3 regions of the Paenarthrobacter sp. RAF54_2 genome follow, and region 2 is predicted to be linked to each of the others. Evidence: riboswitches for the same ligand, from Rfam matches in the RefSeq annotation. Region 2 holds a riboswitch; each other region holds the start of a gene.
The links. A riboswitch is a leader RNA that binds a small molecule or an ion and turns the genes downstream of it on or off. The one in region 2 is predicted to bind S-adenosylmethionine.
Positions count from the first base shown of each region.

Region 1 (3,268 bases), on a different contig from region 2:
GAAATACCTGCAAACCAGATCGCCGTGCCGGCAACGATGACCGCTCCGGCACGGCGATAGGGATGATTCCCGCTCATGCGAGACAGGTTAGACCTGCTTGAGGGCCTTCTCCAGATCCAGAATGAGATCGTCTACATCTTCCAGGCCAACGGACAGACGGACCACGCCGTCGGTCAGCCCGATGGCCGCGCGACCTTCCGGACCCATGGCCCTATGGGTGGTAGTGGCCGGGTGCGTGATGAGGGATTTGGAGTCGCCCAGGTTGTTGGAGATGTCTATGACGCGCAGACCGTCCAGCAACGCGAACGCGYCATCCTTGGCGGACCGCCCGGAAGAAGGCAGCAACTCGAATGTCAGCACGGTACCGCCGGCCTTCATCTGCTTTGCAGCGAGCTCGTACTGCGGGTGCGATTTCAGCAACGGGTACTTGACCCAGCTGATGGCGGGTTGCTGCTCAAGCCATTCCGCGATTTTCAAAGCGGAGGCCGAGCTGTGGTTCACGCGCAGGCCGATGGTCTCCAGTCCCTTGGTCAACACCCACGCGTTGAACGCGGAGAGCGACGGTCCGGTGTGCCGCATCAACTGCTTGACCGGGCCATCGATGAATTCCTTGGTGCCCATGATCGCGCCGCCGAGGACGCGCCCCTGGCCATCGATGTGCTTGGTGCCGGAGTAAACAATGACGTCTGCGCCCAAGTCACCGCAACGCTGCAGCAGGGGAGTGGCAAAGACGTTGTCGACGACGACGGTCGCTCCCGCTGCATGCGCGAGCTCGCTGACGGCGGCGATGTCCACGATTTCCTGCATCGGGTTGGACGGCGACTCGAAGAACACAGCGGTGGTGGGTTCGGAGAGGGCAGCACGCCACTGATCGAGGTCGGGACCATCGACAAACACGGTCTCTACGCCCCAGCGCGGCAGGATCTCATTGAGGATCACGAAGCACGAGCCGAACAGGGAGCGGGCGGCAACCACGCGATCACCCGCAGCCAACAGGGCACCCAAGGCGGTGAACACAGCGGACATGCCGGACGCCGTCGCAAAGCAAGCCTCGGTTCCTTCGAGCAACCGCAACCGCTCTTGGAACGTGGCCACGGACGGGTTGCCGTAGCGGGAGTAAACGAAGCGTTCGTCCTCGCCAGTGAAGGCGCGTTCGGCGGCGGCAGCGGATTCGTAGACGAAGCCGGAGTTCAGGAAAACGGGTTCGGACGTCTCCTGGAAGTTGGTACGGTCAAGGCCACCGCGTACTGCCTGGGTGTCAGGGCTCCAGCTGGCGGCATCGGGATTGAAAGTCACTTAGTCGTTCCCCAGGTTGGTCGGCAGGCCACGGTTCTTCCAGCCGTTGATGGTGCGTTCGCCATACCGGTCCGGGTCACCTTCGAAGCCCTCTAGGACGTTGTAGGCGGTGAATCCGGCCTGCGTCGCGGCGATGGCAGCAGAGATGGAGCGCTGGCCTGAGCGGCAAATGAAAACGAGTTCCACGCCCTCGCCCTCAGGTGCCTGCTGCTGCAGGTCCTCGAGGAAACGGGAGTTGGGAATGCCGCCGGCGAGGTTCCACTGAATGAACAGGGGATCGTTCTCTGTGGCTTTGGTGTCCGGAATGCCGATGTGTGCCCACTCGGCCTCGGTGCGGACGTCTACCAGGATTGCGCCTTCTTCAAGCTTGGCCCATGCGTCCTGCGGGGTCAGGTCACCTGCGTAACTCATGCGTGTCCCTCGAATGCTTCTTCGTCGTCGTCGTTCTCCAACTGGTCAACAGCATTCGCGACGGCGGCGTCTGCGTTGGCGATGGCCGTGGGCAGCACGACGGCCTGCGCCACGATGACATCCGTGCCATTGAACGTGGCTGCCGGGCTGCCGTGGAGCACGTAGCCGTCGGCGAGGGCCGTGGTGATCCGCTCGCAGAATTCACGGGTATCCGGACCTGTAATCAGGCGGTAGGAGAGTTTTTCTTCAGTGGGTTCAGGCATTGGCTGGTGCTCCTCAGTCACGCTTGCAGTTCGAAGTGTCGATACGCCGAGTAGTCACCTGAGGCACCCCGCCGGAGAGAGGGTTGCCGACCAGCAAGTCAGGGCTTGGCGCTGGTGCTCATTACTCAAGAAAAACGTAACATCCCGCGGCGGCGGCCCGCACTTGCAAGCGGTTACGCGGCCGTCATGTTGCGTAACCGGCCGGTGCTGGAGTAGCAGCCCAAATGTGACGCCCCGGGAGCATAATTGACGCAGTACGACCCCCTGTAACTTCGCAAGAAATCAGGTCGCGGTGAACGGACAAGGCAGCTCTACACTCAAGCCCATGCTGCATTTTGGATGGTTCGTGGGGCACGGGTTCGGTGTCCAGGGCTGGGGAACACCCGGCTACAGCCTGGGCTACGACTGGAAGAAACCTGCCCTGTATCAAGACGCCGTGCGCGCGTTTGAGCAATCCGGCCTTGACCTTTTCATCATCGAGGATTCCCTTACTGTTCCTGATACTTATGGCGGCACTGCCGAGGTCTCGCTGGCACACGCCTCCTTTGCGCCTAAGCATGATCCTTTGGCGCTGGTCCCGTACCTTCTTTCCGCCACCGAGCACCTTGGAATTGTGCCGACGGTCAGCGCATCGTTCTACCCGCCCTTCACTGCCGCCCGGCTCCTGGCCACGCTGCAGCACTTCTCCGAGGGGCAGCTCGGCTGGAACGTTGTCACTTCCGGCAGTGACCTGGCAGCACAGAATTACGGTTTGGACCAGCAGATTGAACACGACCTTCGGTATGAGAAGGCGGAGGAATTCGTCGACGTCGTACGGAGGCTTTGGCGGAGCTGGGAACCTGACGCGGTGCTCGAGGACGTTGAGGCCGGCAGATTCGCCGACCACACCAAAGTGCACCCTATTAACCACCAGGGCGACTTCTTCAAGGTCCGCGGTCCGCTGAACACCGCACCTCTGACGGAGGAGCCCGTACTGGTTCAAGCCGGTGCTTCTCCTCGGGGCAAAGCGTTCGCGGGTGGGCATGCCGATGTGGCGATCGCCTTGGCGCGTGGCGTGGACGGCATGAAGGCCTACCGGGATTCCATCCGTGCCGAGGCTGCCAAGGCGGGCAGGAACCCCGACGACGTCAAGGTACTTTTCGTGCTCAAGCCCACCGTGGTTGGTTCATCAGCCGAGGCCGAGGAGTTGCGTGCACAGCGCCGGGAGCTTACCCAGCGTGATATCGACAGCCAGCTCAACTCGATCTCCTACCTGTCCGTGATCGACTTCAAGCAGTTCGACCTCGATGCGCCGTTGC
Region 1 is NZ_JBFRDV010000004.1:264,752-268,019, reverse strand. Features, by position in the region: gene AB4Y87_RS05380 (hypothetical protein) at 1-77, opposite strand, end outside; gene AB4Y87_RS05375 (O-succinylhomoserine sulfhydrylase) at 88-1,296, opposite strand; gene AB4Y87_RS05370 (rhodanese-like domain-containing protein) at 1,297-1,707, opposite strand; gene AB4Y87_RS05365 (DUF1737 domain-containing protein) at 1,704-1,970, opposite strand; SAM riboswitch class IV at 1,985-2,096, opposite strand; gene AB4Y87_RS05360 (NtaA/DmoA family FMN-dependent monooxygenase) at 2,263-3,268, shown strand, end outside.
Region 1: linked by a shared signal. The riboswitch ahead of AB4Y87_RS05365 (DUF1737 domain-containing protein) and the one ahead of metX (homoserine O-acetyltransferase MetX) in region 2 are both predicted to bind S-adenosylmethionine.

Region 2 (3,268 bases):
GCTACGGAAGGTTCCTGGGCATGAAGGCAAAGCTGGTGTGAAAGTGCGGGACTAAGCTGGGTTAAGACCTAGGAGGCCTGCACCGTGAACAATCTGATCTTCTGGATCATCGTCTGCTCGTGGCTGATTCCCATGGGGATCCGCCTTTACAACAGGTCCCGGGCGCGGCGGCTCCAGGACCGTAATTTCCAAGACCGCAACTTCCCCGGCCAGAACTACCCTGCCCAGAACTACCCGCCCCAGAACTACCCTGGCCCCGGCTATCCCCCGCAGAGCTACCCACCCCAGAATTATCCGGCACAGGGATATCCCACCCAGAACTACCCGGGCTATCCGGGCGAGCCAATCCACGTCCGCCCTGCCGATGCACCGCCGCCGGCAGGACCCCCGTCGAACGCTTCTTCATCTACGTTCCCCAGCCACAGCGGCTCTGAGCAGCAAGGCTTCCGCGCGCGCAAACTGGCCGAACTGGACCTCAAGTTCAGCAACGGCGAGATCGCCATGGAGGACTACATGAAGCAGCGCGGCGACATCATGAACGGCTGAGCTGGCCTAGGCGAAGAAAGCCTGGCCGTTAGGCGAAGAAGGCCTGATGCAGTTGGACAGACAGCTGCCCGATTTCGGTGAGGAAGCCATCGTGCCCGATGGGAGCCTCGATCACGTGGACGGGCACATTGCCTGGCAGGTTTTGTGCCAGTTCCAATGACTGGGCCGGGAAATAGAGGCGGTCGGAGTCGACGGCAGCCACAAAGAATTCAGCAGTGGCGCCGGCCAAGGCTTCCCGCAAGGTGCCCCGGCCCCGGGTGATGTCGTGGGACATGAGTGCCTCGGTGATGGCAATGTAGCTGTTCGCATCGAACCGGCGCACCAGCTTGGTGCCTTGGTGGTCGAGGTAGCTTTCCACCTGGTAGCGGCCGCGCTCCCCCAGGACCGGGGCGGCCAGGGGCGTCTCCTGGTGCTGGGCTTCCCGCCCGAAGCGGAAATCAAGCTCCAGTGCTGATCGGTACGTGATGTGGGCTATCCGGCGGGCCAGGGCAAGGCCCGCCTCAGGAGTTGGTCCACCGTAGTAATCGCCGTTCTTGAAGTTCGGGTCCTGGCGGATGGCGAGTGTCTGCGACTGGGCGAAAGCGATTTGCTCGGCTGTGCTGTAGGCCCCGACGGAAATAACTGCGCACCGCTGGACACGCTCAGGGAAGGTCACAGCCCACTCAAGTGCCCGCGCCCCACCCATGGAACCGCCAAGGACGGCGTGCCATGACTTGATCCCCAACGCATCCGCGAGACGGGCTTCAGCCACCGTGCTGTCGCGCAAAGTGATCAGGGGGAACCGGGATCCCCAAGGCCGTCCGTCCGGCGCCTCCGACGACGGGCCTGTGCTGCCGTAACAGCCGCCCACAATGTTGATGGAAATAACGAAGAACCGGTTGGTGTCGATCGTCGCGCCGGGGCCAACGAGTTGTTCCCACCAGCCTTCCTCATCAGTGGCGCCGCGGGCCACGTGGGTGCTTCCCGTCAGTGCGTGCTGAACGAGGACAGCATTGGACGCATCCGCGTTCAACTGCCCCCAGGTTTCGTAGGCCAACACAACATCCGGGAGAAAGCCGCCGGCTTCAAGTTCCAGCGAACCTACGCCGGCGTACTTGACCGTCCCGTCTTCTTTGCCCGGTTTTGGGGGTGCTGTAGCAGTAATGGTCATTCCTTTGACACCTAACCTCGCGCTTGCCTGCCGCCTTGCGTGCGACAGGCCAGGTCTTCACCCGGGGCACCCCACCGCGGAGGAGGGTTGCCGGCCAGCAAGCCGGGGCTGTCACTGGCACTCATGACCTAATACGTAGAGTCTAGGAAAAATACCGCTGTTTTGGCGAAGAATGTGACAGCTGTGTGACGGTTTGGGGTCCCTTCGTTCAGGAACACGCACCGTGAAGGGCCGCCCGGCGAATTTTCGTCGGCGGGCGGCCGCTCCTCTAAGCGCCCTTGGCAGCCCTGAATCCGGCCTCCAGATCCGCGATGATGTCGTCCACGTGCTCGATTCCCACGTACAGGCGGACAAGGCCTGGATTCACGCCCGCAACCAGTTGCTGCTCGACCGTGAGCTGGCTGTGGGTAGTCGACGCCGGGTGGATAACCAGCGAGCGGACGTCACCGATGTTGGCAACATGGGAGTGAAGCTCCAGGCCATCGACGAATCTCTTGCCGGCCTCGATGCCACCCTTGATGTTGAATGCCACCACGGCACCGGTACCCCTGGGCCCGTACTTACGGCCACGGTCGTACCAAGGGCTGGACGGCAGACCCGCGAAGGCGACCGATTCGACGTCCTCGTGGGCTTCCAACCATTCCGCCACTTTGGTGGCGTTCGAGACGTGGCGCTCGACGCGCAGGCTCAGGGTTTCCAGGCCCTGGGCGATGAGGAAGGCGTTGAACGGGGAAACCGCCGAACCCAGATCGCGGAGCAACTGCACGCGTGCCTTAAGAATGTAGGAAAGGTTGGCTCCGAGTGCGCCGTCCTTGCCAAGGTCCCGGGCGTAAACGAGTCCGTTGTAGCTGGGGTCCGGAGTATTGAATCCAGGGAAGCGCTCCGGGTCCTTGCCGAAATCAAAGTTTCCGGAGTCCACGATCACGCCGGCGATCGCCGCACCGTGGCCGCCCAGATATTTGGTAGCCGAATGCACCACAATATCGGCACCCCATTCGATCGGACGGATGAGGTAGGGGGTGGAGAGGGTGTTGTCCACGATCAGTGGCACACCAGCCTCATGCGCGACGCGTGAGATACCCTCGATGTCCAGCACGTCCTGGCGCGGGTTGGAGACGACCTCACCAAAGAACAGCTTGGTGTTGGGCTGCACGGCGTCGCGCCACTGGTCCAGGTTGTCCGGGTCTTCCACGAACGTCACGGAGATACCGAACTTCTTCAGCGTGTGGGCCAGCAGGTTGTAGGTGCCGCCGTAGAGGCTGGGGCTGGCGACGACATGGTCACCGGCCTCGGCAATGTTCAGGATGGCGAAGGTTTCTGCGGCCTGTCCTGAACTGAGGAGCAATGCGCCCAGCCCGCCTTCAAGGCTGGCGATCCGCTGCTCCACGGCATCCTGCGTCGGGTTGCCAATGCGCGTGTAGATCGGGGCGAGTTCAGCCAGCGCAAAGCGGTTGGCTGCGCTCTCTGCGCTGGGGAACACAAAGGAAGTGGTCTGGTAGATCGGAAGCGACCGCGCCCCTGTAGCAGAGTCAGGCTCCTGCCCTGCGTGGATCTGGCGGGTTTCGAAAGACC
Region 2 is NZ_JBFRDV010000025.1:18,204-21,471, reverse strand. Features, by position in the region: gene AB4Y87_RS21055 (winged helix DNA-binding domain-containing protein) at 1-41, shown strand, start outside; gene AB4Y87_RS21050 (hypothetical protein) at 85-546, shown strand; gene metX (homoserine O-acetyltransferase MetX) at 575-1,696, opposite strand; SAM riboswitch class IV at 1,711-1,825, opposite strand; gene AB4Y87_RS21040 (bifunctional o-acetylhomoserine/o-acetylserine sulfhydrylase) at 1,965-3,268, opposite strand, start outside.

Region 3 (3,268 bases), on a different contig from region 2:
CTGGGCCATTCAGGCGTCGGCAAGTCCACCATGGTTAACGCCCTGACCGGAGCCGAGCGGGCCACCGGTGGTGTCAACGCCGTCACAGGGCGGGGCCGGCACACGTCGTCGTCGGCGCTGGCCTTGAAGCTGGCGGATGCACCGCCGGGTAGCTGGATCATCGATACCCCCGGTATCCGCTCCTTCGGACTCGCGCATGTGGACCCCGACCGCATCCTGCATTCCTTCCCCGATTTGGAACCGGGCACCGAAGCTTGCGACCGCGGTTGCAAGCACGATGCCAGTGCCATCAATTGCGGACTTGACGCGTGGGTGAACGAGGGACACGCCGGTCCTTCCGGGGTGGCCCGCTTGTCTTCGCTCCGGCGGCTGCTGGGCGCGGACCCGCGTTTGGAAGCGAAAGAGACCAAAGAACTGGGTACCGTCAACTAAGCATTGGTGCAAGGCGATCCCAACTGCAGGGAACGTTTCACGATAGTTTGGTGGCATGACCCAACCCGTTTCCAGCTACAACGATGACCTCCGACTGGCCCACGTGCTGGCGGATTCCGTGGATGCCCAAACCATGGACCGCTTCAAGGCCTTGGATCTGCAGGTCGAGACCAAGCCTGACCTCACGCCAGTGACGGATGCCGACAAGGCTGCGGAAGAAGCCATTCGTGGCCAATTGTCGCGCTCGCGCCCCCGTGACGCCGTCCTCGGCGAGGAGTTCGGCAGCAGCGGCCACGGCTCCCGGCGTTGGATCATCGACCCCATCGACGGCACCAAGAACTTCGTTCGGGGAGTTCCTGTATGGGCTACCCTGATCGCACTTGTTGACGAAGGCGAGCCGGTCGTCGGACTTGTCAGTGCTCCGGCGCTGGGCAAGCGTTGGTGGGCAGCAAAGGACATGGGCGCCTATATGGGCCGCTCCCTCGCGTCAGCCACCCGGCTCAAGGTGTCAAACGTTTCGCAGTTGGCAGATGCTTCAATGTCATATTCCAGCCTTTCCGGTTGGAAGGAACGCGGAAATCTGGACGAGTTCCTGGGGTTGACCGAAGACATCTGGCGCACGCGGGCCTATGGCGACTTCTGGTCCTATTGCCTGGTAGCTGAGGGTGCCGTGGATATCGCCTGCGAGCCAGAGTTGAATGTCTACGACATGGCAGCATTGGTTCCCATCGTGACGGAAGCCGGCGGCCGCTTCACGTCACTGGAAGGCGAGGACGGCCCCTTTGGCGGCAACGCCCTGGCCACCAACTCCATCTTGCACTCAGAGGTCCTCAAGCGGCTAAACCCTGCTTTGGATGACCTCCTCTGACCCAGCGGCACCAACTAGCCAACCGGCTTTGCATAGAATTTTCGACGGCGGATGCCTCCTTTTCGGGGCCTCCGCCGTCTTTTCTTCGCCCAAAGCCCAGTTTCCGGACCCTTCGTAACAATGTGCTTAACAAAGCGAAGCGACTTTGGAGCAGGCCAGAGGCGTGCCCTAACCTCTTTACAGGTCACGAGTGCCAGCGCTAAACCCCGGTTTGCTGGCCGGCAACCCTCCATTCGCGGTGGGGTGCCCCGGGTGACGACCTGGCCGGTCCGGAACGGATACGGCAAGCGCGGATCCCCCTGAGGGGGTCCCTCTTGAGTGAGGTCCCATGAGCACTGCTACGTTCAACTCCACCGTTCTGCCGTCCCTTGTGGTCGAAGAAGCAGCGCACGAAGCCGCTGCAGGCAGGCCCCTGGCCGCCGTCACAGGCGCGGAGCTGCAAGCTCCCCTGATCCAGGGTGGCCACGTCCGCTACGCCAACCTTGACTACGGAGCATCCGCTCCAGCGCTGACAATTGTTTCTGCGTATCTCAATGAGATCCTCCCCTACTACGCCAGTGTCCACCGCGGCGCGGGCTACGCTTCCCAGATCAGCACCTCGGTCTACGAGAACTCCCGCGACATCGTCCGTGAATTCGTCGGCGGCCGTCCCGACGATTCCGTCATCTTCACCCGGAACACCACGGACTCGCTGAACCTGTTGGCAGGCTGCCTACCGCAACTGGACGGAAAGCCAACGGGCGAGGTCCTTTACCTGGACATCGAACACCATGCCAATCTCCTCCCCTGGCAGGGCGTCCCTCACCGCAGTGTCGTAGCTGCTTCGACACTGACAGCTACCCTGGCCAAGCTCCGCGAGGAACTTAGCCAAGGGGGCGTCTCGTTGCTCGCAGTCACCGGGGCCTCGAACGTGACCGGTGAGATCCTCCCGATCGCCGAACTCGCAGCCCTTGCGCACGAATACGGTGCCCGGATTGTGGTGGACGCCGCGCAGCTTGCCCCCCACCGCCGCATCAACATCACTGAAGCAGACGTCGACTACATCGTGTTCTCCGGGCACAAGCTCTACGCTCCGTTCGGCGCCGGTGTTGTTGTGGGCCGTCCTGACTGGCTCGACGCCGGTACTCCCCACCTTGCCGGCGGTGGCGCCGTTCGTGAAGCCCGCCTCGACTCGGTCAGCTGGGCTTCAGGTCCCGCCCGCCACGAGGGCGGCTCCCCCAACGTCCTCGGCGCGGCAACATTGGCCCGCGCGACACAGGTGCTGGCAGGCCTGGACCCAGAAGCATGGCATGCCCATGAAGCTGCCATCCGTTCGTATCTCGTTCAGGGACTTGAGGCAATCGACGGCGTGACCGTCCACCGGATCTTCAGCGACTCCGAGGACACCATCGGCGTGGTCAATTTCTCGGTGGAAGGATTCGACGCCGGACTGGTCGCCGCCTATCTCGCTGCAGAACACGGTGTAGGACTTCGTGACGGCCGCTTCTGCGCCCATCCCCTGCTCAAGCGGCTAGGACTCCCTTCCGGTTCCCTGCGAGCCAGCTTCGGCGTGGGCTCCCGACTGGAGGATGCCACACGACTGCTGGCTGGTATTGAAGAACTCAAGCGCACGGGTCTCGGTTGGGACTATGTAGTGGATGAGGGACGCTGGGTACCGGCCAACGACCACCGCAGCTACCCGGAATGGGCACCAAACACCCCGGGCACCGCAGGGGCTGCACCCTGCACGATCGACTGAAACGCAAGTACTGTGCGGTAAATTCGTAGGGTAACTGGCCTTCGCGGTAAAGGAGTCTGTGCGTGGCCGTGCCTTCCCGTAGTGTTTCCGGCGGCGTTGTTTCCGGCGGAAGTGTTTCCGGCCGCATTGGCAGGCCGGGTGGTCCCAAGCTGCATGCCACGCGCCGCCGCGAGCTGGGCCAGAGCTTCCAGGACGGCGGCGAACACTACGATCGCGTTCGGCCCGGCTAT
Region 3 is NZ_JBFRDV010000006.1:253,590-256,857, reverse strand. Features, by position in the region: gene rsgA (ribosome small subunit-dependent GTPase A) at 1-432, shown strand, start outside; gene hisN (histidinol-phosphatase) at 488-1,300, shown strand; SAM riboswitch class IV at 1,483-1,596, shown strand; gene AB4Y87_RS07725 (aminotransferase class V-fold PLP-dependent enzyme) at 1,629-3,038, shown strand; gene AB4Y87_RS07720 (class I SAM-dependent methyltransferase) at 3,164-3,268, shown strand, end outside.
Region 3: linked by a shared signal. The riboswitch ahead of AB4Y87_RS07725 (aminotransferase class V-fold PLP-dependent enzyme) and the one ahead of metX (homoserine O-acetyltransferase MetX) in region 2 are both predicted to bind S-adenosylmethionine.